DNA from 3 places in the Methylovorus sp. MP688 genome. Region 3 is predicted to be linked to each of the others. Evidence: riboswitches for the same ligand, from Rfam matches in the RefSeq annotation. Region 3 holds a riboswitch; each other region holds the start of a gene.
What was found. Region 3 has a riboswitch for cobalamin ahead of MPQ_RS00815 (TonB-dependent receptor domain-containing protein). Riboswitches for the same ligand answer to the same signal wherever they lie in the genome.
Positions count from the first base shown of each region.

Region 1 (7,753 bases), 970 kb from region 3:
AAGCATTCTTGTCTTGCCAGAGTCATCACTACGCTTTTGGCGAAAACAGCCACTCACAAGAGCAAATAATAAGCGAAACGCGTTACTCCGTCTCCGCTTCGCGGACCGAACTGCTGCGGGCTCGCTGCTCGCTCATCCTGCCGGTACTGACTATGGGCTAAAAATACCCCCTAATCCCAACTCAACGCCCCACCCGTCTGGTACTCCGTTACCCGCGTCTCAAAGAAATTCTTCTCTTTCTTCAAATCCATCATTTCGCTCATCCAGGGGAAGGGGTTGCTGGCGCCGGGGTATAGAGCGTCGATGCCGATTTGCTGCATGCGGCGGTTGGCGATGAAGCGGAGGTATTCCTTAAACATGGCGGCGTTGAGGCCGAGCACGCCGCGGGGCATGGTGTCTTCGGCGTAGCGGTATTCCAGCTCGACGGCTTGTTGCATCAGGCGTTTGATTTCTTCGCGGAATTCGGGGGTCCACAGGTGCGGGTTTTCGAGCTTGAGGGTGTTGATGAGGTCGATGCCGAAATTGCAGTGCATGGATTCATCGCGCAGGATGTATTGGTATTGCTCGGCGGCGCCTTGCATTTTGTTCTGGCGGCCGAGGGCGAGTATCTGCACAAAGCCAACGTAGAAAAACAGGCCTTCCATGATGCAGGCGAAGACGATGAGCGAGCGCAGCAGCTGCTGGTCGGCTTGCGTAGTGCCGGTTTTGAATTCGGGGTCGGTCAGAGTGTTGATGAAGGGGATGAGGAAGTCGTCTTTATCGCGGATGCTGGAGACTTCTTGATAGGCGTTGAAGATTTCGCTTTCGTCCAGGCCCAGGCTTTCGACGATGTATTGGTAGGCGTGGGTGTGGATGGCTTCTTCAAAGGCTTGGCGCAGCAGATATTGGCGGCACTCGGGCGCGGTGATGTGGCGATAGGTGCCGAGCACGATGTTGTTGGCGGCGAGCGAGTCGGCGGTGGTGAAAAAGCCGAGGTTGCGTTTGACGATCAAGCGTTCGTCTTCGGTGAGCGCGCTGCTGTCTTTCCACTGGGCAATGTCGCGGCTCATGGAGATTTCTTGCGGCATCCAGTGGTTGGCGCAGCCTGCCAGGTATTTGTCCCACGCCCAGTGGTATTTGAATGGCACGAGCTGGTTAACGTCGGTCTGGCCATTGATCACGCGCTTATCCACCGCTTGCACCCGGCCCGTAGCGCTGGGCTGGTTGGCGGCTGAGATGGCAGTGGCGGCGGCAGATGGCATGGCGGGGACTGCCTTGGGCGTGGCGGTTGGCGCGGCAGCGGGGGCAGTCAGGATATCGTCTTCAAAATTCAGCATGGTGTTTCCTTAAAATTCGGCGATGAAGGTGCGACCCACCCTGGTGGCAAGGCACATCATGTGCAGCCAGCGTAGGTGAGTCGCAGACAGTCAGGGTTATTGGCAGGCTTCGCAGTCGGGATCGTCGATCAGGCATTGCTTGGGCTCAGGCTCGGCATTGGTAGCCGCGGCCACCGCAGGCAAGGCGGACGACACCGCATTGAGCTCCCCGCCCTGCCCGGTCGATTTCTCGGCCGAGGTAGCGCCTAACGAGCGCAGGTAATACGTGGTTTTGAGGCCACGCAGCCAGGCCAGCAGGTAGACGTCGTTGAGCTTTTTGCCGGAGGGCGCGGCGAAGTAGAGGTTGAGCGATTGCGCCTGGTCTATCCACTTCTGGCGGCGGGCAGCGGCTTCGACCAGCCACACCGGGTCTACCTCAAACGCCGTGGCGTACAGCTGCTTGAGGTCCGCCGGCACGCGCTCGATGGCGGCCAGCGAGCCGTCGTAATACTTGATGTCGGCAATCATCACCTCATCCCACAGGCCACGCGCTTTCAGGTCTTGCACCAGTTGCTCGTTTACCACGGTGAATTCACCCGAGAGGTTGGATTTCACATACAGGTTCTGGTATTCCGGCTCTATGCTGGCGGAGACACCGACGATATTGGAGATGGTCGCCGTGGGTGCAATCGCCACGCAGTTGGAATTGCGCATGCCCACGCGCTGTATGCGCTGGCGCAGGCTATCCCAATCCAGCGTCCTTGAGCGGTCCACTTCCACCTGGCCGCCACGTGCTTCGGATAGCAGATTGAGCGTATCCAGCGGCAATATGCCTTGATCCCACAGGCTGCCACGGAATGACGAATACGCGCCCCGCTCTTCCGCCAGATAGCTGGAGGCAAGGTAGGCGTTGTAGCACACGGCTTCCATCGCGCGGTCGGCAAACTCCACCGCCGCAGCCGAGGCATACGGCACGCGCATGGCGTGCAAGGCATCCTGAAAACCCATGATGCCGAGGCCCACCGGGCGGTGACGGTAATTGGAATTGCGCGCCTTGCCCACGGCGTAGAAGTTGATGTCGACCACGTTATCCAGCATGCGCATCGCCACGCGGATGGTGGCAGCCAGCTTGGTTTGGTCCAGCACATAGCTGTCGCCTTCGCGCTTGAGGTGGGCCATCAGGTTTACCGAGCCCAGGTTGCACACGGCGATTTCCGTTTCGGAAGTATTCAGCGTGATCTCGGTGCAGAGGTTGGAGCTGTGAACCACGCCCACGTGCTGCTGCGGCGAACGGATATTGCACGGGTCTTTGAAGGTGATCCACGGATGCCCGGTTTCAAACAGCATGGAGAGCATCTTGCGCCACAGCTGCACCGCGGGCACGCGCTTGAACAGCTTGATCTCGCCATGGTCGGCGCGGCGCTCGTAGTTGGTATAGGCAGTCTCGAATGCCTTGCCATACAGATCATGCAGGTCCGGCACGTCGGATGGTGAGAACAGCGTCCAATCCGCATTGGCCTGCACGCGCTGCATAAAGAGGTCAGGAATCCAGTTGGCGGTGTTCATGTCGTGCGTACGGCGGCGGTCGTCGCCGGTGTTCTTGCGCAGGTCCAGAAACTCTTCCAGGTCCAGATGCCAGCTTTCCAGATAGCCACACACCGCGCCCTTGCGCTTGCCGCCCTGATTCACCGCCACGGCGGTATCGTTGACCACTTTCAGGAAAGGAATCACGCCCTGGCTTTTGCCATTGGTGCCCTTGATGCGCGAGCCCAGCGCCCGCACTGGCGTCCAGTCATTGCCCAGGCCACCGGCAAATTTTTGCAGCAGCGCGTTTTCCTTGATCGCCTGGTAAATGCCATCCAGATCATCGCTCACGGTGGTGAGGTAGCATGAGGACAGCTGCGAATGGCGCGTGCCGCTGTTGAACAAGGTAGGCGTGGAGCTCATGAAATCAAAGCTGGACAGCACATGGTAAAACTCAATGGCGCGGCTTTCGCGGTCAATCTCGTTGATCGCCAGGCCCATGGCCACGCGCATGAAAAACACCTGCGGCAGCTCGATGCGGCGCTCTTCAATATGCAAAAAGTAGCGGTCGTATAGCGTCTGCAAACCCAGGTAGCCAAACTGCAGATCGCGGTCGGCCACCAGTACGCTGGCAAGGCGGCTGAGATCAAACTGCGCCAGGCGCTCATCCAGCAATTCGGCGGCAATGCCGGCCTTGATGTATTGCGGAAAATATTCGGCATAGCGCTGCGCCATGGCGGTATGGCTCACGGCTTCGCCCAGCACCTCCGCACGCACCAGGTCCAGCTGCAAACGGGCGGTGACGTAGTTGTAGGCAGGCTCGCGCTCAATCAGGCTGCGTGCGGAGAGGATCAGCGCGCGGCGCACTTCATCAAACGGCATGCCGTCGTAAAGGTCGCGCATGGCCTGCTCCACAATCACGGCGGGTTGCACGGCATCGCCCAGATTCACGCAGGCCTCGGTCACCATGCTGAGCAGCAACTGCTGATCCAGCGGCACGCGCTTGCCATCCTGCAGCACATGCAGGGTGGGCGCAGGCGCTTGCTGGGCGGCACGCTCGGCGGCGCGCTTTTCGCGGTACAGCACATAGGCGCGCGCCACGTCATGCTCGCCGGAGCGCATCAGCGCCAGCTCTACCTGATCCTGAATATCTTCAATGTGGATGGAGCCACCGGCTGGCTTGCGGCGCACCAGGGCGGCCACCACGGTATCGGTCAGCGCCTGCACCTCGGTGCGCATATGGGTGGAAATAGTCGAGTGCTCGCCCGCCACCGCCAAAAACGCCTTGGTCAGCGCAATGGAAATCTTGTCGGCGGCAAACGGCACGGCCGCGCCATCACGGCGTATGACTTGCAAACTGGGAAGTGCAGCATTTAAAACCGGCTGCGCGGTATTGATATCATCCATCTACTTGGCTCCTATCAGGAGCGGGAGTCGGCGACCGACATACGCAGGCGCAATGACATTGCACTGCCGCTGTATATCCACCACCAGGACCAGCAAGGGAGAAGGCGCAAACCTTCCATCTGCCGAGGACACCCCGCCTCAAACGCGTTGAAAAAATCCACGGCAGGTCTCCTGGCTCCCGGCCTTACGCTTGGCGCCTTCCCGAACCCCGGCAGGTTCAGTGGCTTCAGATGCCTTGCGCTACCAGACTGACATGGCGTCAGCCCGATGGCTGGTTACAGTTGCGGGGGCAGCCCCGGCGTTGCATATCGGCGAGATAACATCTGCAGATACACGCACCGGATTCCCTTTTAACTCGCGGTTTGAATCAAACCTTGAGGACCGTAGTGCTGGCAATGTAACACAATAGGGAGTGGTATCGTCAACAGAGAAATACAAAATATGGGCATAACGCCCTATGTACTCTGTCCGGAATCAAGCTATCGCCGCAAGCTAAAACGCCTGATGGCGCAGGCCCGGGCGACAAATATTTCAATCACATGACATCCACCCGCATAATGTCGGTTGTTGCCCTTCCCCGGCATTTCATCCCCCAAAAAAGAAAGTTGTTGTTCGTGGAAATCGCGTTCGTATTTGGCAGGCTGGTGTTTTCCATCCTCGCCAATGTCTATCAGAAAAAACTGTCGCAGCATCCGCTGCACCCCTTCTTCATGGTGGCGACCAGCTATGTGGTGCTGAGTGTGCTGGCGCTACCGTTTGTGCCTGTGGTGCATGCTGCCAGCCTGCCGCAGGCGTTCTGGGTGAATGTCTTGCTGGCCGCCCTGCTCGATGTGGGCGGCTGGATGTTCATGGTGATGTCGCTCGCCAAAACCGATCTGTCGGTGTTTGGGCCGCTGAATGCCTACAAGGTGGTGATTTCCATGCTGCTCGCCATTGTGTTTCTGGGCGAGGTGCCTACCCTGCAGGGCTTTGCAGGCGTGGCCATCATCGTAGTGGGCAGTTTTTTTCTGATGCCTGCCAATGGTCAGCGCGAGGCCAACCGCATGCTGCTGTTGCTGAAGGAGCGCGGCGTGCAGGCGCGTTTTCTGTCCATCTTGCTGTTTTCCATCGGCACGCTGTTCCTGAAAAACGCGGTGACGGATGGCGGGCCGCTGGCCACGCTGGTGTTCTGGTCGCTGCTGGGCTTGCCGCTGGTGATGCTGGCGAATCTGCTGTTCATACCCGCGAGTGTTAAAGAAAGCACCAAAACCTCGCTGTCGCATTTGCCCACGATTGCCAGCATAGGCGTCATGATTTTCATCATGCAGTACTGCACGCTGGTGCTGCTGTCGCACATGCTGGTGGCGTACACGCTGGCGCTGTTTCAGATGAGCATGGTGTTGCAGGTGCTGGTGGGCTATCAGGTGTTCAAGGAAAAAGACATTCTGCGCAAGCTGATCGCCGCCATCGTCATGATGCTGGGCAGCCTGCTGGTGATTAGCGCCTGAGCCAAGCCGAGCATTAAAAATGCCAGCGGCCCACGCATGCATTCATACGTGGGCCGCTGGCAAGGGTTACAAGAACGATAGTCCCGAGATCACGCCGCCTTGTGATTGAGCTTCTCGTGGCGGAGCTGACGTGCGGCGGCGACCATGTGTTGCAGGGCGGCGATGGTTTCCGGCCAGCCGCGGGTTTTAAGGCCGCAATCCGGATTCACCCACAAGCGCTCTACCGGGATCACCTCAATCGCACGCTTCAGCAAGGTGGTCATGGCTTCCACACTCGGCACCCGCGGCGAGTGGATGTCATACACCCCGGGGCCGATGTCGTTGGGGTAATCAAACTCGCCAAAGCCATCCAGCAGTTCCATCGCCGAGCGCGACGTCTCAATGGTAATCACGTCGGCATCCATCGCGGCAATCGACGGCAGAATGTCGTTGAACTCCGAATAGCACATGTGGGTATGTATCTGCGTGCTGTCTTCCGCCACGCTGGCCGATAGCTTGAATGCCCGCACCGCCCATGCCAGATACTGCGCCCACTTGGCCTGCTGCAAAGGCAGCCCTTCGCGGAAGGCGGGCTCGTCAATCTGGATGATGGCAATGCCTGCATTTTGCAGATCAGCCACTTCATCGCGTATTGCCAGCGCCAGTTGCAAGGCGGTGGTTTCGCGCGGCTGGTCATCGCGCACAAACGACCATTGCATCATGGTCACTGGACCTGTGAGCATGCCCTTAACCGGCTTGCTGGTGAGCGACTGCGCGTAGCGGGCCTCCGCCACGGTCATCGCCAGTGGGCGGTGCACATCACCATAGATAATCGGCGGCTTGACGCAACGCGAGCCGTAACTCTGCACCCAGCCGTATTGGCTGAACACATAGCCTGCCAGCTGCTCGCCGAAGTATTCCACCATGTCGTTGCGCTCGGCTTCGCCGTGCACCAGCACATCCAGATCCAGCGCCAGCTGCTGCTCAATGGCATGGCGTATGTTCTGCTGCATGGCCAGCGTGTAATCCTGCGCACTCAGATCACCCCGGCGAAACGCCGCCCGGCTCGCCCGTATATCGGCCGTCTGCGGAAAAGAGCCTATGGTCGTCGTCGGCAGCAAAGGCAGCCGCAAGCGCTTTTGCTGCGCCAGGCGCCGCTCGGCAAACGGGCTGCTGCGCTCGGCGGATAACTGCGGCAGATGCTGCAAGCGCTGCTGCACGCTCTCGTTGTGCACGCGTGGCGATGCGCCGCGAGAAGCGATGGCCTTGCGTGCGGTCTGAAACTCGGCAGCCACGCTATCCACCCCATGATTCAGCGCCTGCTGCAATAGCTGCAACTCGCGCAGCTTTTCATCGGCAAAGGCCAGCCAGGAGCGTATTTCCGCATCCATAGACGACTCCTGCGCCAGCGAAACCGGCACATGCAACAGCGAGCACGATGGCGCGATCCACAGGCGATCCCCCAGCTGCTGCGCTACCGGCTGCAACAGCTGCAAGGTCTTGTCGAGATCATTGCGCCACACATTGCGGCCATCCACTACCCCGGCGGAAAGCACCCAATGGCTGGGCAAGGCCGCCAGCCAGGCGGCGAGCTGTTCCGGCGCCCGCACCAGGTCGATATGCAGGCCATCCACCGGCAAAGACGTCACCGCACCCACATAGCGCGCCACGCTTTCAAAATACGTCGTCAGCAACAGCTTGGGCCTGTGGTCGCGGATGCGGGCATAGGCATCAGCAAACGCCGCCAGCCAGCGTGCATCGAGGTCCAGGGCCAGCACTGGCTCATCGATCTGCACCCAGGCAATGCCGCGCAGCTTGAGCTCGCTCAGCAAGGCGGCATATTGCGCGCACAAGGCTGGCAGCAGGCTCAGGCGGTCAAACCCGGCATCGCGGCTCTTGCCCAGGTACAGCCATGACACCGGGCCCAGCAACACGGGCTTGAGCTCGGCGCCGGTGGTCAGCGCCTGGTCTATCTGCAGCAGAAACGCATGGGCGTTGATGGAAAATTCGGTCTCGGCGCTCAGCTCGGGCACCAGGTAGTGGTAGTTGGTATCAAACCAT
Region 1 is NC_014733.1:1,149,446-1,157,198, reverse strand. It holds gene MPQ_RS05615 (ribonucleotide-diphosphate reductase subunit beta) at 171-1,316, opposite strand; gene MPQ_RS05610 (ribonucleoside-diphosphate reductase subunit alpha) at 1,413-4,226, opposite strand; cobalamin riboswitch at 4,370-4,627, opposite strand; gene MPQ_RS05605 (EamA family transporter) at 4,841-5,713, shown strand; gene metE (5-methyltetrahydropteroyltriglutamate--homocysteine S-methyltransferase) at 5,803-7,753, opposite strand, start outside.
Region 1: another riboswitch for cobalamin. It lies ahead of MPQ_RS05610 (ribonucleoside-diphosphate reductase subunit alpha); the one in region 3 lies ahead of MPQ_RS00815 (TonB-dependent receptor domain-containing protein).

Region 2 (7,753 bases), 990 kb from region 3:
CACAAGACGCTCTTCGGCGCGAGCTTGCACGCTGATGGATGCGATGCCTAGCGCCAGCAGCCAAAGGCCAATTGGTTGGAATTGTTTGATCAAGCGCATATCCGGCCTCAGAAACGACGGGTGACGTTAAAAAACATATTGCGGCCAGGCATGGGGTAGCCTTCAATGTAGGTGTAGTTGCGATCGAACAGATTGTTGATGCCGAACTCCCCACTCCAGAGAGCGGATGGCTGGTACACCACTTTGGTATTGGCAATGCCAAAGCCGCCCGAAACCCGGGTGCCAGTGGTGGAGCTATAGCGCGAGGAGTTAACTTCAGTGCTGGCTACCAGCGACCACATGTCATTGGCCTGCCATTTGCCATAGCCAAACAACTTCTCACGCGGGATGTCCGTCAGCTTGTCATCGCTGCTTTTGTTATCCCGGTCCAGATAGGTGTAATTGGCGCCGATTTCCAGAGCATCGGTGGGGAAGACGGCAAAACCGAGTTCCGTTCCCGAGGTAAGGACTTTGCCCACATTGCGGAACTGAGAGCACTGGCTGCCGCTAGAGCAGGCGCTATTCGGGAGGTTGACTGCCTGAATAAGGCCGGTGGTGTCGTAATAGAACACGCTCGCCATTAGTTTGAGTTTCGATGTCACAAAGCCGGAAGCCCCCAGCTCGTAGTTGGTGGAGAATTCCGTGTCGAGATCAGGATTGGGCACGGCTCGGCCAAAGCGGCCAGAGTAGCGATCCTTCATGGTGGGGAAGCGGCTCTTGCGTGCGATGGTGGCGTGGACTTCATCCGTTGCATTGGGCTTGTAGAACAGGCCTGCTTGCGGATTCCAGGAATCGGCGTCGCCTTTCTTGAAATCGTAAAGCTGGTTGGCATTGTTCAGGCCTTCGGCCTCGAGTGTTTCGCGACGGTCGCGGCTCACCCCCAGCACCAGGGCCAGTTTTTCCGTAATCTGGTGCGTGTCTTCCACCGCCAGCGAGGTCGTTCTGTCTTCAAAATTCTGAACCGGGTTGCCCTTGTTGTGTTCCTCGTGTTTGTCCTGTTTGATGTGTAGCGCAAACTTCAGGGTGTTCTGCTGGTTGATGGTGGTGCCGAATTCGGTGCTGGCGCCATAGCTGTGGTCGTTGTAGATGCTGGTGAAGGCATAACTGCGCGTCATGGACGAGTAACGGGCATCGTCGTAGCTGTTCAGCACATTGCTGAATTTGTCGTAAAACGCACGCACTTTCAGATAAGACGATTGGCCGATACCGGTGCGTGAGATGAAGTAAAGACTGTCTTTATCCCACTCGGGCCAGCGCCAGTAGCGGATGGACTGTGTGCTGTCTGAGCCGGCATATACCGGATTGCCTTTTGAGCCGCGCTGGCTGATGTAATTCAGGCTGTATTCATCGCCCTCACGCGGGGTAAAGCCGATTTTGAGGTTGATCTTGCCATCCTGCGTGTAGGAGTTATCGCGCACGCCGCCGTCCTCATAGGTGGTGGGCTTGAAGTCGGATGACATTCGGTAGCGGTTGGTGTCCAGCATGGAGCCACTGGCTTGCCAGTACCAGGTGCCATAGTTGCCCCCGGCATTGATGTCGGTGCGGTAACCGTTGTATTTGAAATCTTTGTCGGTCTTGAGCCCAACCGTAACATCACCTTCAAACTCTCTGGAGGGTTTGCGACTGACCAGATTGATGGCTCCGCCCAAGGTATTGGGGCCATATAGCACCGAGCTGAAACCTTTGGCGACCTGCACGCTGGCAAGGTCAAAGGTATTGAAGCGCGCCAGGTCCACATAGCCGTCATACGAGACATAGACCGGAACGCCATCAATGAAAACAGGCACTTGTCTTAAGTCAAAGCCACGCAACTGCAAGGTTTGCTCGTTGCGTGGACCGCCCTCGGAAAGAGCCACGCCGGGCAGGGTATTGACGGCGGTTCCCACGGTTTCGCGGTTCAGCAGACGCATCTGACGTTGAGTGACGGTGTCGCTGGAGCCGGTGACAGCGCTGTCGTTCGGGGCGGTGACCAGGACCTCCCCCAGGTTGAAAGTATTGATGTCTGCGGCTTGCGCTGTCAGCGCCATACCTCCCAGTATGGCGGCGGTCAGGCGCGCATGCTTGTTTCTGTTGAGCTTCATAGGATCCCCCTTTAAAAGTGACGTCATTCTAATAGGAGGTCTTTCGTTATGTCCAACTGAATATAGCGTGTGATGTAAAGAGGCGTGTTTCAAGCTGTTTTCGATCGACATGCTGGGTCTGTCTTGGTGAGGGCGACATGATGGCATGCCGCCCCGATGACAATCAGTAGCTGACTTCGGCCGTCAGTTCCAGGCTACGAGAGGGGCCGAGGATGAACTGGCTGGTGTCGTAATAGGTGCTGGCGTAGAGTTTGTCACCCAGATTGCGGGCGTTGAGGCGCAGGGTGGTGTGGCGGTTGGCACGCCAGGCAATGTTGGCGTCATACACGGTATAGCCGGGCATGACCGAGGTGTTGGCCGTGTCGGCGTAGCGTTGCCCTGTCAGTCGGGCCCCCGCGCCCATGGACCAGTCACCCAGCTGGTAGTAAACCCAGGCGTTGGCGACTTTCTCCGGTACATTGGTCGGCGTATTGCCGGCGCGTGAGGCACCGCTTTCCAGCAATTCGCCATAGCGCGCCTTCAGCAGTGCCACATTGGCGTCTACACGCCAATGTGCGCTTGGCAGCAGCAGGGTGGAAAGCTCCACACCGCGTGAAGACTGCTTGCCGCCTTGCACTGTCAGCCGCTGATCGGTAGGGTCGCGTGTCAGGATGTCGTCCTTGGCGATGTGGTACAGCGCCAGCGTCACTTCGCCTTTGCCGTGATCCAGCATGTGCTTGATGCCGACTTCGGCCTGCTTGGCGGTGGTCAGCTTGTAGGCTTTGCTGCCGGGACGTAAGGAGACGATGGACGATACCGGGTCCGAGCCCTGGCTGTATTGCCCATACACGGCCAGGCCGGGAGTGGCGGTAAACACCGTGCCCAGGCGATAGGAAAAGGGCGAGTAATCCTTGTCGAAGGAAGCGCCCTTGATGAGGTTCTGATGATCGACATTGATCCAGTCCTGGCGCAAGCCTGCGGTGAGCTTCAGCCGCTCGGTCAGGTCCAGCGCATCTTCCACAAACAGCGCGTTTTGCAAGGTGCGTGCCTTGAATTCGGGGATGGTCGGGTCCAGCGCGGCATCGGAGTAGTAACCCGGCGCAAAACCCTTGGCCGGCACGGTGTTACTTCCATCCGTGCCATCATAAAAGTTGTCGATATAACGCAGATCCACGCGCGTGGTTTCCCAGCCCATGGCCCAGCGGTTCTTGTGGCCGAAGGCATCGGCTATGCTGGCCAGTTCCAGGCGGTTGCCCAGCTGTTTCAGCTGGTGTTTGATCTCGGTATAGAGAGATCGCGTTACGGTATTGCTGGCACTATCGAGAGCATAGTATTCCAGGTTGCGCCAGTGGCGGCGGCTGTTAAACCAGTAGCCGATGTTGGTGAGTTTCAGGCTATCTGAAATATCCCATTCCACCTTGGCGCGCAGGCGGTCATCGGCAAAATCCATGGCACTGTCTTGCACGTTGTAATTCTGCTTGCGCAGGCTGCTGTCGATGCGGCCATCGCGCAAAGGGATGCCGGTGTAGGTGGTCGGGGAGTCTTCGCTATGATCAAAGGTGAAATCGACGCGCAGACGATCGCTGGGCACCAGTTGCAGGCCGCTCATGAGCTTGCGGCTCTGATGCTCGCCTCGGTCCACATAGCCATTGCCGCCGGTGGCGGAGGCATCAATGCGGAATGCGCCTATCTCGCCCACGGCCCCGGTGCCTCCCACGCCAGCGCGGTATTCGCCGCGGGTGCCCCAGCCGGTCAGGGCTTCAAATGAAGCTTCGCGGCTCGGCGCCTTGCGTATGCTGTTGATGATGCCACCCACGGTGCCGGTGCCAAACAACACCGAAGCTGGCCCGCGCAATACCTCGATGCGCTCATAGCCCCAGGTGTCGGAGGGAAAGGTGATCGTGCTGGCGGCGGTCAAGAGCCGTACGCCATCTTCTGCCTGACCGATGGAATCATTGCCACTAAAGCCGCGCGCTGAAAAGGCATTGCCCACGCCGAGATTGCTGATGTCGCTGATGCCGGTAGAGCGTGAGATGGCTTCGCGGATACTGATATCGCCGCGGCGGCGTATGGTGTCGGCATCCACAGCCTCAATGCTGGCGGGCGTTTCAAATGGCGTCAGGCCGAGGCGGCTGCCGGTGGAAAGTGGCTGTTTGAGGCGGGATTCGGGTTTGAGGCTTTGTGCGGATACTTCGACTTCTTCCAGCGGCTGAATATTTTCAGCGTAAGCGGACACGGAAAAAAGCAAGCCGGTCAGGCTCGCCATGGCAGTACGTTTCATGGGCGTTTCCTAAATGTTCGCATGCGACCCCGCATGCCGATTCATCATGGAAAAACCACAGAGCCAGAGTATGAGATGGCTGACCAGCCTTGCCCAAACACCGCGCCCCGCGGTAGTTCCTTCGTGACTGGCAGGCCGGTCTCCGGGCTCGCGAGGCTTGATGCACCGCCTTCCCAGGCATAAGGCCCAGTGGCGTCGATGGCACATCCATACTCGCTTACCGTTGCGGGGGCAGCACAGGCATTTCACCTGTTTCCCGTTTCACCTTTCCCCTCGAGCGAGAGGGCAGGCACCTGGCAGTGTGCATAGATTATAAAGGGGAAGCTTGAATAAGTATTAAGAAATGTTAAGAGGTGCGCGCAGTGGGCCTTTGGCAGGAGAAGGTGACAATTCTGTCACCTCTGGATCGACGGATTTTGCATGCTCTGTATACTTTCTGCATAAGTCTTGATCTGGCTGCATGAGGCCTTTCAGCTCGTGAAACTCTCTTAATTATTGGGCGCATGAACCTTCTGTTTATATCCGCGAAGCTTGCCCGGGTGTTGCCTCTATTGGGCGCTGCCGGACTCCTGTTGACGCTATCTGCCTGCGACAAACTGCCCGGCTGGGCGGCTGCCTTGTTGCATACTGAGGTCAAGACCAGCCCACTCTCGGGGCCAGACAAAAACCGGGATGGCATACGCGATGATATTGAGCCGCTGATTGCGCAATCCTCCAGCTTGCCGGAGGTGATTTCGGTCAGAACGACCTATGCGAAATCGCTGCAAAAGATCGTGGAGTTTGATTTTGAGCATGCCCAGATGCTGTCCGTGTTGAAGTCGGAATACTCCCGCAGTCTGGCTTGTGCCATGCTGGTGGACGATGGGTTTATCGACAAGCTGAATAGCGCGACTTTCAACACCCCGCAGCGGATTCAGCAGCAGGATGTGTTTCAGAAGAGCATCAGCGGACAGGCATTTGATTTTGATTCCCTGTCCCGCTTGTGCAGTTAGCCGGGGCATTGCATGGTGACGGTGGCAGCACTTAGCGCGCCAGCGCCTGATAGATTGTCTCCAGCGTGGCCTTGTTGGCTTTGATCAGTTTTTTAGCTTCCGCTTTCAGGTTTTCAATATTGCCCTTGGTGGCGTTATCCATGTCATCCGAGGCGATGCTCAATTCCGTTTGCAGCCGGTAGTAATGGTCGCCCAGTATCATCTGCATCTGATAATTGGCGGCATCGGCCACGCCATCAAACATGCAGCTCAACAGCGGCAGTACCCAGCCAGCCTTGCCCCAGTCTTTCGCCTCATCAAAGGTAATCGGCCTGATCAGCTCGCCGGTGCCTAGCGAGACCAGCAGAAACTCGGTTTCATCCGGGAAAATGCGTTTGGCTTCGGCATAGGCCGATACCGAGGGCGAGTTGATGAACACGCCACCATCCACCAGGGTTTTCAGCGAGCCCGCCACCTCGATCTGAGTCGGTTCAAAATAGGTAGGCGCGGCCGAGGTGGCACGCGCTACGTGCTTGAGCAGCAGCGGTTTGTGTTCGTCTTTCCAGCTCTTGAAAAAGATAGGCTCGCGGTTTTGCAGGTCATAGCTGGTGATCAGGGTGTTGGTCAGGCAATCCTGTAGCGCGTCGTCTTCAAAATACTCCTGCAGCACCTGCTCAATGCCATCGGCGGAGTAAAGCTCATCGGCAATCCCGCCTATGGAGGACACGCCTTTCCACAGCGAGCGCGAGAAGATCTCCTTGCCGCGGGTTTCATAGATATTCACCAGGTCTTTCGCCGCATATCTGGCCTTGCCCGAGGCATCTTTCCTGGCGCAGCCTATCGCCAGAATGCCGCCGGTCGACGTGCCCGCAATCAGGTCAAACAATTGCCAGACCGGCTTGCCCAGATGGGCCTCGATATCAGTCAGTATCAGTGCCGGGATCAAGCCGCGGATACCACCCCCATCAATGCTTAAAATTGTTTTCATCTCAATCCTCCTGAAAGTGTTGATCTGTAAAGCAGCTTCAAGTCTTGCGTATCGTTTTGCCCCGGTGCGGTGCAACTTCTGTGCGTGTGCGGAAATGGGGATGCAGTGCATGCGCCAGCCCGGTTTATTTTTATATTATTCAGTTGCTTACTGCTGGGTGCCAGATGAATATTAAGCCTGTTTGGCCGCGAAGGGGAGTCAAATTATCCAGACCTTCGATATGTGGCCCTCAGGCTGCAAGTCTGGTCACCCCATATGCGATAAGTCATTGCTATTATCTGAATCGGCAATACAATCCTCCCATCCTTCAAATGTGATTCAAGACACAACTATTCAGGGTCAAGATTTAATCCTGCGGACCGTAAATTCATCACACGCCAGCGTGTTATGTAGCCAAAGTTGACTCGCGGTCTTAACGGCAAAACAAGAACTATTGAGTGCGGGATGCGACTAGCTAAATTCAAATATTCAGGACATGCCATCACGGCAGGCTTTGCAATGCGCATGCTGATACAGAGCCTGCTGGCACTGGTATGCATTTCGGCCGCAGTCTATGCGGTCAGTGCAGAGCAGTTGGAAAGTGGCGGCTTGCCCTTTGCCAGCAAGCCTTTGACCTCAGATACACTGGAACTGACGACGCAGGAATTTGCCTGGCTGAAGGCCCATCCGGTCATTACTGTAGGGGTGCATCACGGCTGGATGCCGATCGAGTTCCTGTCGGAGGGCAACGAGTTTCGCGGAATCACCGTGGATTACCTCAAGCGCTTCGAGCGGCTTCTGGGCGTGCGTTTTCAACGCAGCGAATACTCCGAAAATCCAGCGACCGAAACCGCCGACATGCTATCCGGTATCGCCAGCGTGAAGTCGCTCAATGGCAGCCGCTTTGTGGCGCTGCCTGAGCCTGTGATTTCGGTGCCTTACACCATCTATATCCATAAGAAAAACGACACCATCCGCACCTTTGCTGACCTCCAGCATAAGCGCGTCGCAGTATTCAAGAATGGTCCCCTGGCTGGCTTGTTGACCAAGGATCAGCAGGGTATCGAGTTATTCAAGGTGGATATCGCCGAAGAGGCCTTTGTGGCGCTGGAAACCGGCAAGGCAGATGCCTACATCGGCAATCCGCTGGTGGTGGATTATGTATCGAATGTGCAGGGCATACGCTATCTGGCCAAAGCTGGGTCCACGCCTTACAAAGCCAGCGTGAACATGGCGGTGCGCAAGGACTGGCCAGAGCTGGCCAGTATCCTGCAGAAAACACTGAAGCATCTGGAGCCAGAGCGTAGCGACATTCTGAATGACTGGCGCCTGCAGCCTGGCAGCAAAACCGGTTTATTGCCTTTCCTGCTGGCAGGCCTGCTGTTGCTGGCGACCATCATTGTGCTGCGCGGCTACCGGCTCAAGCGCGAAGTGG
Region 2 is NC_014733.1:2,044,089-2,051,841, reverse strand. It holds gene MPQ_RS09700 (ABC transporter substrate-binding protein) at 1-93, opposite strand, end outside; gene MPQ_RS09695 (TonB-dependent siderophore receptor) at 108-2,120, opposite strand; gene MPQ_RS09690 (TonB-dependent siderophore receptor) at 2,284-4,380, opposite strand; cobalamin riboswitch at 4,496-4,692, opposite strand; gene MPQ_RS09685 (hypothetical protein) at 4,884-5,372, shown strand; gene MPQ_RS09680 (patatin-like phospholipase family protein) at 5,404-6,339, opposite strand; gene MPQ_RS09675 (EAL domain-containing protein) at 6,784-7,753, shown strand, end outside.
Region 2: another riboswitch for cobalamin. It lies ahead of MPQ_RS09690 (TonB-dependent siderophore receptor); the one in region 3 lies ahead of MPQ_RS00815 (TonB-dependent receptor domain-containing protein).

Region 3 (7,753 bases):
TTTACAAACCTTTGAAGGGGAGCGAAAAGGCACTAGCAATAATTTCACCAAAGACAATACAGCGGCTTTTATTCAATCAGAACTGCATCTTGATGCTCTTACACTTTCGGCAGGAGCCCGCCGAGAAAAAGTGGAATATAACTACAATCCAACCGGAACAACTGGCTGGGAAAATGGGGATAAACTGGGAGCTTGGGATATAGGCATGAACTATCGCCTTAATCAGCAATCCAGCGTGTTTGCCAACTATAACAAAGCCTACCAAGCTCCTGATATTGACCGTTTCTTCAACCAGATCGGCGCATTTAATAGTTTCATTGCGCCATCACGGGCCAGAACTCTCAATGTGGGCTTCAATCATTTGATTGAAAAAAATCGTTTGAAAATCACCCTTTTCAAAACTCGCTTACATGACGAAATTTATTACAACTCACTTATTGGGCTTAATACAAATATAGACCAGTCCCACAAATATGGCCTTGAGTTTCAAGATCAGTTTCAAGTTACCGATAACATCAGCACGTCCCTCATTTACACATACACACGGGCAATTATCGATAGAGAAGCCGATGGGAATGGAGCGTTTAATGGCAAAGAACTCCCGGGAGTATCGCGCAATGGGGTAGTAGCTAATCTTGGGTATCGTTTTTACGAAAATGCTTACCTAAACCTCAGCCATGTGTGGCGCTCTTCCACTTATTCAGCGGATGACTTCGCCAATAACCTGACGCAGAAACAAAATAGCTACGAATCCACTAACCTTGCCCTGAGTTATAAATTCAAGAATGTGCAGCTATTCACTGCACTTAATAACATTTTTGAACACAAGAACTCCATACAGGTGCGTGACGATGCCATCTATCCAGTCGATTTCTCACGTACCTGGCGCGTAGGCATGAAAGCTGACTTTTAATCGCCCTTAAAGCTGATATGGCCGCCACCTACTTGAATGTATCTGGCGGCTTTTGCTTTTGGGGATTTTGATTTAAACAGTTACAATCCAAGGCACTAAGCAAGCACAACGGAGTTTTGACGAAATGCCGCAGCACAACAAGCAGTCTTTCTGGGTGGGCGCTATCCTGATTCTCTTGATCATCGCCACTCGCACCCAGCATTTCGGCAATGATGTTTACCTGCCTGACGCCACGCTGGCGGTGCTGTTCATGGGCGGCTTGCTGATCACTAATACGAGCTGGCTGGGGCTGGCGCTGATTGCGGCATTTGGCATGGATGGGTATGCCATGGGCTGGCAAGGCGTGTCGGATTACTGCATGTCGCCTGGTTACTGGGGCCTGATTCCCACCTATGGTCTGGTATGGGGCGCGGGACGGTTACTGGCGGATAGTGACAAGCCATTTTCCATCTTGCCATTTGCCTTGTTTGCCTGGGGCTCCACCAGCATTGCTTTTGTTGTGTCCAATGCCTTCTGGTTTGCGTTTTCAGACAAAGTGGATAGCCTGACCATTACCGAATTTAGCGTCCGCGTAGCCAAGTATTACATGCCCTATGTCGGCTACGCGTTGATGTATGTGGCGATTGGTTGGCTGGCAGCCCGTTTATTCAAATTGCGTATCGCCGCTCCCAGCCGCATATCGCTTTAATCTTTGTCGGGTAGCGTGGTAGCCCACGTCAGCCTCATCAACATTCTCAGCCCGGCAATCTGCTGGGCTGCATGCCATGTAAGCTTGCAAAAAGTGTATCTCCAGACGCCTAACGTTCGTTCCTCGCTTTTCCTCAACCGCATTTCCCCGCCTGTTTATTTTCGGCGACATCGCATATAATTCACGCAGTTGTTCAGGTGCCGAAGTCGCTATTCTGCGATGAGGTGAAACTGGGAAACAGGTGAGTTTTCACAAACAAACCCTGTGCTGCCCCCGCAACGGTAATTACGTGTGGTTGATCCTACACGCCACTGTGGCATAGCCATGGGAAGGCGGATTAACAAAACGTATGAGCCCGGAGACCGGCCTGATGATTCAAGGGATTGCTGCGGGGTTGCAGCGTCACCAGACTCGCTTCAGCTGTTCTCCACTCTGTCTTGATTACCACGCCACAGGCGCAAGCGTTGCCGGGAACAGCATAAGGAAAATTCCATGCTTCACCGTTCTGCACTCGCCATCGCGCTTGCGCCTTTGTTTGCGCATTCATTCAATTCAGTGGCGGCCGATACCACACTGTCAGACATCGTCGTCACCGCCGCCCGCACCGAACAAAAAGTCAGCGATGCGCTGGGCGATATTTCCGTCATTACCCAGGATCAGATTCAGAAAGCCGGTCAGACGACCCTGGTGCAACTGCTCGCCATGCAACCCGGCGTGCAGATCGTACAGAATGGCGGCACCGGCAAATCTGCTGATATCTTTATCCGTGGCGCCAACGCCACACATACGCTAGTGCTGATAGACGGCCTGCGCGTCAGCTCCGCCACCACCGGCACCACAGCGCTTGAAAATATTCCGCTCGACCAGATTGAGCGCGTGGAAATCCTGCGCGGCCCGGCCAGCAGCTTGTATGGCGCTGATGCAATCGGCGGCGTCATCCAGATTTTTACCAAGAGCGGCAAAGGCAAACCGCGCCTGAATGCGAGCGTGGGCCTGGGCACCTATGGCAGCAGCAGCGCCACGGCTGGAATTGCGGGACGAGTCGAAAACACCAGTTTCAGCGTGCAGGCCGGAGCCAGTTCCACCAATGGCGTCTCTGCCATTGCTAATAAAACATTAAGAAATTACAACCCGGATGACGATGGCTATAACAACAGAAATGTGTCATTGAAACTGGCTCAGCATTTCACCGAGAACCATGAGCTCGGCATCCAGGGCTGGCTGAATGAGGGCACCAACCATTACGATGGTGGCACTACTAGTCCAGCAGCAAACCCAACAAACCGCTTTGATTATTATGGCAACCGCCGTCAGACTCTGATCTCGGTTTACAGCAAAAATCAGTTCACCGAAAACTGGATGAGCAATTTCAGCGTCGGCCAGAGTGAGGACAATCTGGAGTCATTCAGCCCAAACACGGCCAATACCCTGAAAGTCCGCTCACTGATCAAGACCACGCAAACCCAATACAGCTGGCAAAACGACATCACGACAGATTTGGGCTTGTTTACGCTGGGCTCTGAGCGGCGCGAACAGAAGGTTGAGGGAACGACCAAATTTGCCAAGGATGAACGCAACATTCAATCCTATCTGCTGGGCTGGCAATACAAGCTCGGGAGCCACCAGTTCCAGGCCAACAGTCGCCTCGACCAGAACTCGCAGTTTGGCGACAAAACCACCGGCAGCCTTGGGTATGCTTACCAGATTAATCCGCAATGGCGCGCCCATGCGCTATACGGGACGGCATTTAATGCACCGACCTTTAATCAGCTTTATAGCCCCTTGCAAGGTAGATACATAGGTAATCCCAACCTCAAACCAGAAGAAGCCGAAAATGGCGAGATTGGCCTGCAATTTAGCCAGGGTGGCCAGCGTATCAGCGCCATCTATTACAAAAATAAGGTGGATAACCTGATCATCACGCCATCGGTGGGCACAACTACTCCACCCATCAACGTCAATAAAGCCGATCTCAAAGGCCTGACGCTGAGCTACAACGGCAGCTGGGATCGCACTCAGGTATACGGCAATGCCGACTTTTTGCGGGCAGAAGATGCCGACACAGGAAACTGGCTGCCGCGTCGCGCCCGTGAGCATGGCGCGCTGGGCTTAACCCAAACGTGGGGCGACTGGCAATTTGGCAGTGAAATCGAAAGCTCCGGCCATCGTTTTGATGACACGGCCAACGCTCTCCGCCTGAGCGGTTACACCCTGCTCAATGTGTTTACCAATTACCGCATCAACCAGGACTGGTCAGTGAATGCGCGCGTCAACAATCTGTTTGATCGCGAGTATGAGTTGGCCAAGGACTATGGCACGTTCGGCACCAACCTGTTCGTCACACTGCGCTATTCGCCCGCGCTTTAAGGCGGGCAAAGAGCAGCGGCAAAACGATAGGCCATGCAAGAGGCAATGTTAAGGGAACATTTCATTTAAAATATTGAAATGTTCCGTTTCTTAAATACTTTAACCATAAGGCAATCTCTCATGCTTAACCTCACCAAACAGCAACAGCTTATCGTCGGCTTACTGCTCGCAGCACTCATGATCATGACGCGTGGCAACCACTTTGCCAGCGTCAACCATCTGCCCAGCGCATCCTGGGCCGTCTTTTTCATGCTGGGTGTTTATCTGCGCCCAATGTGGGTGTTTCCCGTCTTCATGGGCCTCGCAGCGGGTCTGGACTTTGCCTCGGTGAGCGCCAGTGGCGGCAGCGATTTCTGCACCAGCCCGGCCTATGGCTTCCTGGTACCGGCTTACGGTACCCTGTGGCTGGGCGGTCGCTGGTTTGCCAAGCACTACAGCTTTGCCATCAAATCCCTGTTCACATTGAGCGGCGCTGTACTGGTCAGTAGCTTTATCTGCCACCTGTTCTCCAGCGGCGGCTTCTACTTCTTCTCCGGTCGCTACGCCGATCCATCACTGATGGAATTCCTGCCACGCCTGACCAAATACTATCCATCTTCCCTGCAAACCCTGGCGTTTTACATCGCCACCGCCGCCATCATTCATATCGTGATCAAGCTGGTGCGCGCTGATGCCAAGCAAGCCGCATGAGTGAGCAAGACCAGGGGCTGAACCAGCGCCATGCCGATCGCATGGCGCGCAAAAAAGCAGTGGTCGATGCCAAGATTGAGGCCGCCCGGGTAGAGCGCGGCCTGTTGCTGGTGAATACCGGCAATGGCAAAGGCAAATCCACCGCAGCGTTTGGCCTGCTGGCGCGTGCGCTGGGGCATGGTCAGCGTGCGGTGGTGGTGCAGTTTGTCAAAGGCCGCTCCGACACCGGCGAAGAGGCCTTTTACCGCAACCAGCCCAATGTCACCTGGCATGTGATGGGCGAAGGCTTTACCTGGGAAACGCAAAACCGCGATCGCGATATTGCCGCTGCCAAACAAGGCTGGGCCCAGGCGCAGCAAGCCATGCAAGATAGCAGTGTCGGCGTGGTGATACTGGACGAGCTCAACATCGTGCTCAAATACCATTACCTGGAGCTGGCCGATGTGCTGGCGGACATTGCCGCGCGCCCTGCTATGCAGCATGTGGTCGTCACCGGCCGGGCAGCGCCGCCGGAGCTGATAGAGCAGGCCGACACCGTCACCGAAATGAATATGGTGAAGCATGCCTTTAAAAATGGCGTGCAAGCCATGCCGGGGGTGGAGTGGTAGCGGCGGCCTGCCCGGCCCTGCTGGTTTCCGCCCCGGCATCCAATCAGGGCAAAACACTGGTCACCGCCGCCCTGGCCCGCGCCTGGCGCGATAGCGGCTTGCGGGTGCGTGGTTTCAAATGCGGCCCCGACTTTCTTGACCCCATGATCCTGGCGACCGCCACCGGTCATCCCGTTTACAACCTCGACCTGGCCATGAATGGTGAGGCCGACATCCAGGCCAGGCTGCATCAGGCCGCGCTCGACGCCGATGTGATCATCATTGAAGGCGTGATGGGGCTTTACGATGGTGCGCCATCCAGCGCTGATATCGCCGAACGCTTTCGTATCCCTGTCGCCCTGACCGTAGATGCTGCTGGCATGGCGCAGACTTTTGGCGCACTGGCAGCCGGGCTTTATCGCTATCGCCCGGCGCTGATTCCGGCAGGTGTCATCGGCAACCGCACCAGTAGCAGCCACCATGCGGATTTATTGCGTCAGAGCCTGCCAGCCGATATTCCATGGCTGGGCGCCTTGCCAAAATCCGACAACTTTTCATTGCCAGAACGCCACCTCGGCCTGCACCGTGCCGACGAGATTGACGATCTGGAACAACGCATCAGCGCTGCAGCACAGGCCCTGCTGGCCTCGCAGCCCGATGGCATCTTGCCGCTACCCCCGGCTACCGACTTCGCTGCACCAACCGACACCCCAGCCGATAGCTTCCGTCCGCTGGCGGGCAAAACCATCGCCATCGCACGCGATGCAGCCTTCTGTTTTATTTATCCTGCCAATCTGGATTGCCTGCGTGAAATGGGCGCCCAACTCGAATTTTTCTCACCGCTACATGATCAGGCGCTGCCCACCGCCGATGCCCTGTGGTTTCCCGGCGGCTATCCGGAGATCCATGCCGCGACCCTCAGCGCCAACCAGGCCATGCGCCAGGCATTGCAGCAAGCCTGGCAAGCAGGCATACCCATGCTGGCCGAATGCGGCGGCATGATGGCACTCAGTGAGGCGATTGATAGCACGCCGATGTTTGGCCTGCTGCCTGGCAGCACCAGCATGCAGCCGCGCTTTCAGGGGCTGGGCGTGCAGTTTGCCGACTTTGCCGATGGGCGCCTCAACGCCCACACCTTTCATTACTCCCGCATGGAAACCACCTTGCCGCCTATGCACAGCGCCATCACCCAGCGCGGAAAACCCGGCGAAGCCATCTATCGCCATGGCAGCCTGACCGCGAGCTATCTGCACTTTTACTTCCCCTCCAACCCGCAAGCGGCCGCCGCCCTCTTCACCGCATGATGGCCCGGCTGCCTGCTTATACCCTTGGCGGCCTGCTGCTTGCGGCATTCACCCTTTCCAGCCCGCCTGCCTCCGCTGCCACGCTGTTCGGCATCGTCTCCGATCGCACCGCCCCGGCAGTGGCCAATGCGGCGCACGTGGTACTTGCCAATAACGGCAAGGATAAAATCCTGCTGCGCACGCAATCGCAAGTACTGGCGGCGGACGACAAAACGCTGGATCGCTGGCTGAAAAATGCCGATGCCGTGATGGCCATCGCCGTCTATGGCGAAGCCGCGCAACGACTGCAAGTCCGGCTGGATCGGGCTGGCAGTGGCGATATCCGCAACTTCATCGCACTCAATGGCGAAAGCGGGCTTTCCATGCGCAGCCGCTTTGCTGGTAAGCCGGTCAGCCGCTTTAAGGATGCGGCAGCGCTGACACTCACTCAGAACAATCTCGCCCCGGAGATTGCCAGCGCCGCGCGCAACCATCCGGCAGCCGCGCAATGGCTGGCCCTGCATGACCTGTGGCAAGCCGGTGGCAGTGAAAACCAGACCGCCTTCATCCGCTACTGGCTACACCCTCGTGGCACAGCGCCATTACCCAAGCCGCAGCCTGCCATGGTTTACCGCATGCAGGACAAGGAAATCGCGCCAACGGCACTGCGTCTAAATGCCGCACCGGTACTGGTGGTGCTCGACCTCAATACCAGCGACCCGCAACCCGCCGATGCCATCTGCCAGGACAGCGCCCGCCGCAAACTGCAATGCCTGGTGCTGATGGCGCGCTGGGGCGAAAGCTCGCGCGATGCCATCGCCCAGCTGAAAACCCTGGTGGCGCCGGCCAAGCCCGCCGGGCTGGTAGTGCTGCAGGATTTTGTGGTCGGCGCCGCCGAAGGGCGTGAGGCCGTCACCAACCTGCTGTCGCAGCTCGATGTGCCGGTCTACAAGGCCATACGCCTCACCGACCGTACCGCCTCGGCCTGGCAGCTTTCGGAGGATGGCCTGCCGATCAACTCGGTGCAATACCGCGTGGCCATGCCGGAGATTCAAGGCAGTTCGCAACCTATCGTGGTCGCGGCCGCTGGCCCCACCACGCTGGACAAACAAACCGGCGTGGAACTCAAGTTGCCGCAGATGCTGCCTGCCGAAATCGGCTCGCTGGTGACGCGGGCTATACGCTGGCAAGCCCTGCGCGACAAACCGAATGCCGACAAGAAAGT
Region 3 is NC_014733.1:176,032-183,784, reverse strand. It holds gene MPQ_RS00825 (TonB-dependent receptor) at 1-913, shown strand, start outside; gene MPQ_RS00820 (hypothetical protein) at 1,038-1,601, shown strand; cobalamin riboswitch at 1,780-1,987, shown strand; gene MPQ_RS00815 (TonB-dependent receptor domain-containing protein) at 2,094-3,968, shown strand; gene MPQ_RS00810 (hypothetical protein) at 4,089-4,658, shown strand; gene cobO (cob(I)yrinic acid a,c-diamide adenosyltransferase) at 4,655-5,266, shown strand; gene MPQ_RS00800 (cobyrinate a,c-diamide synthase) at 5,260-6,549, shown strand; gene MPQ_RS00795 (cobaltochelatase subunit CobN) at 6,546-7,753, shown strand, end outside.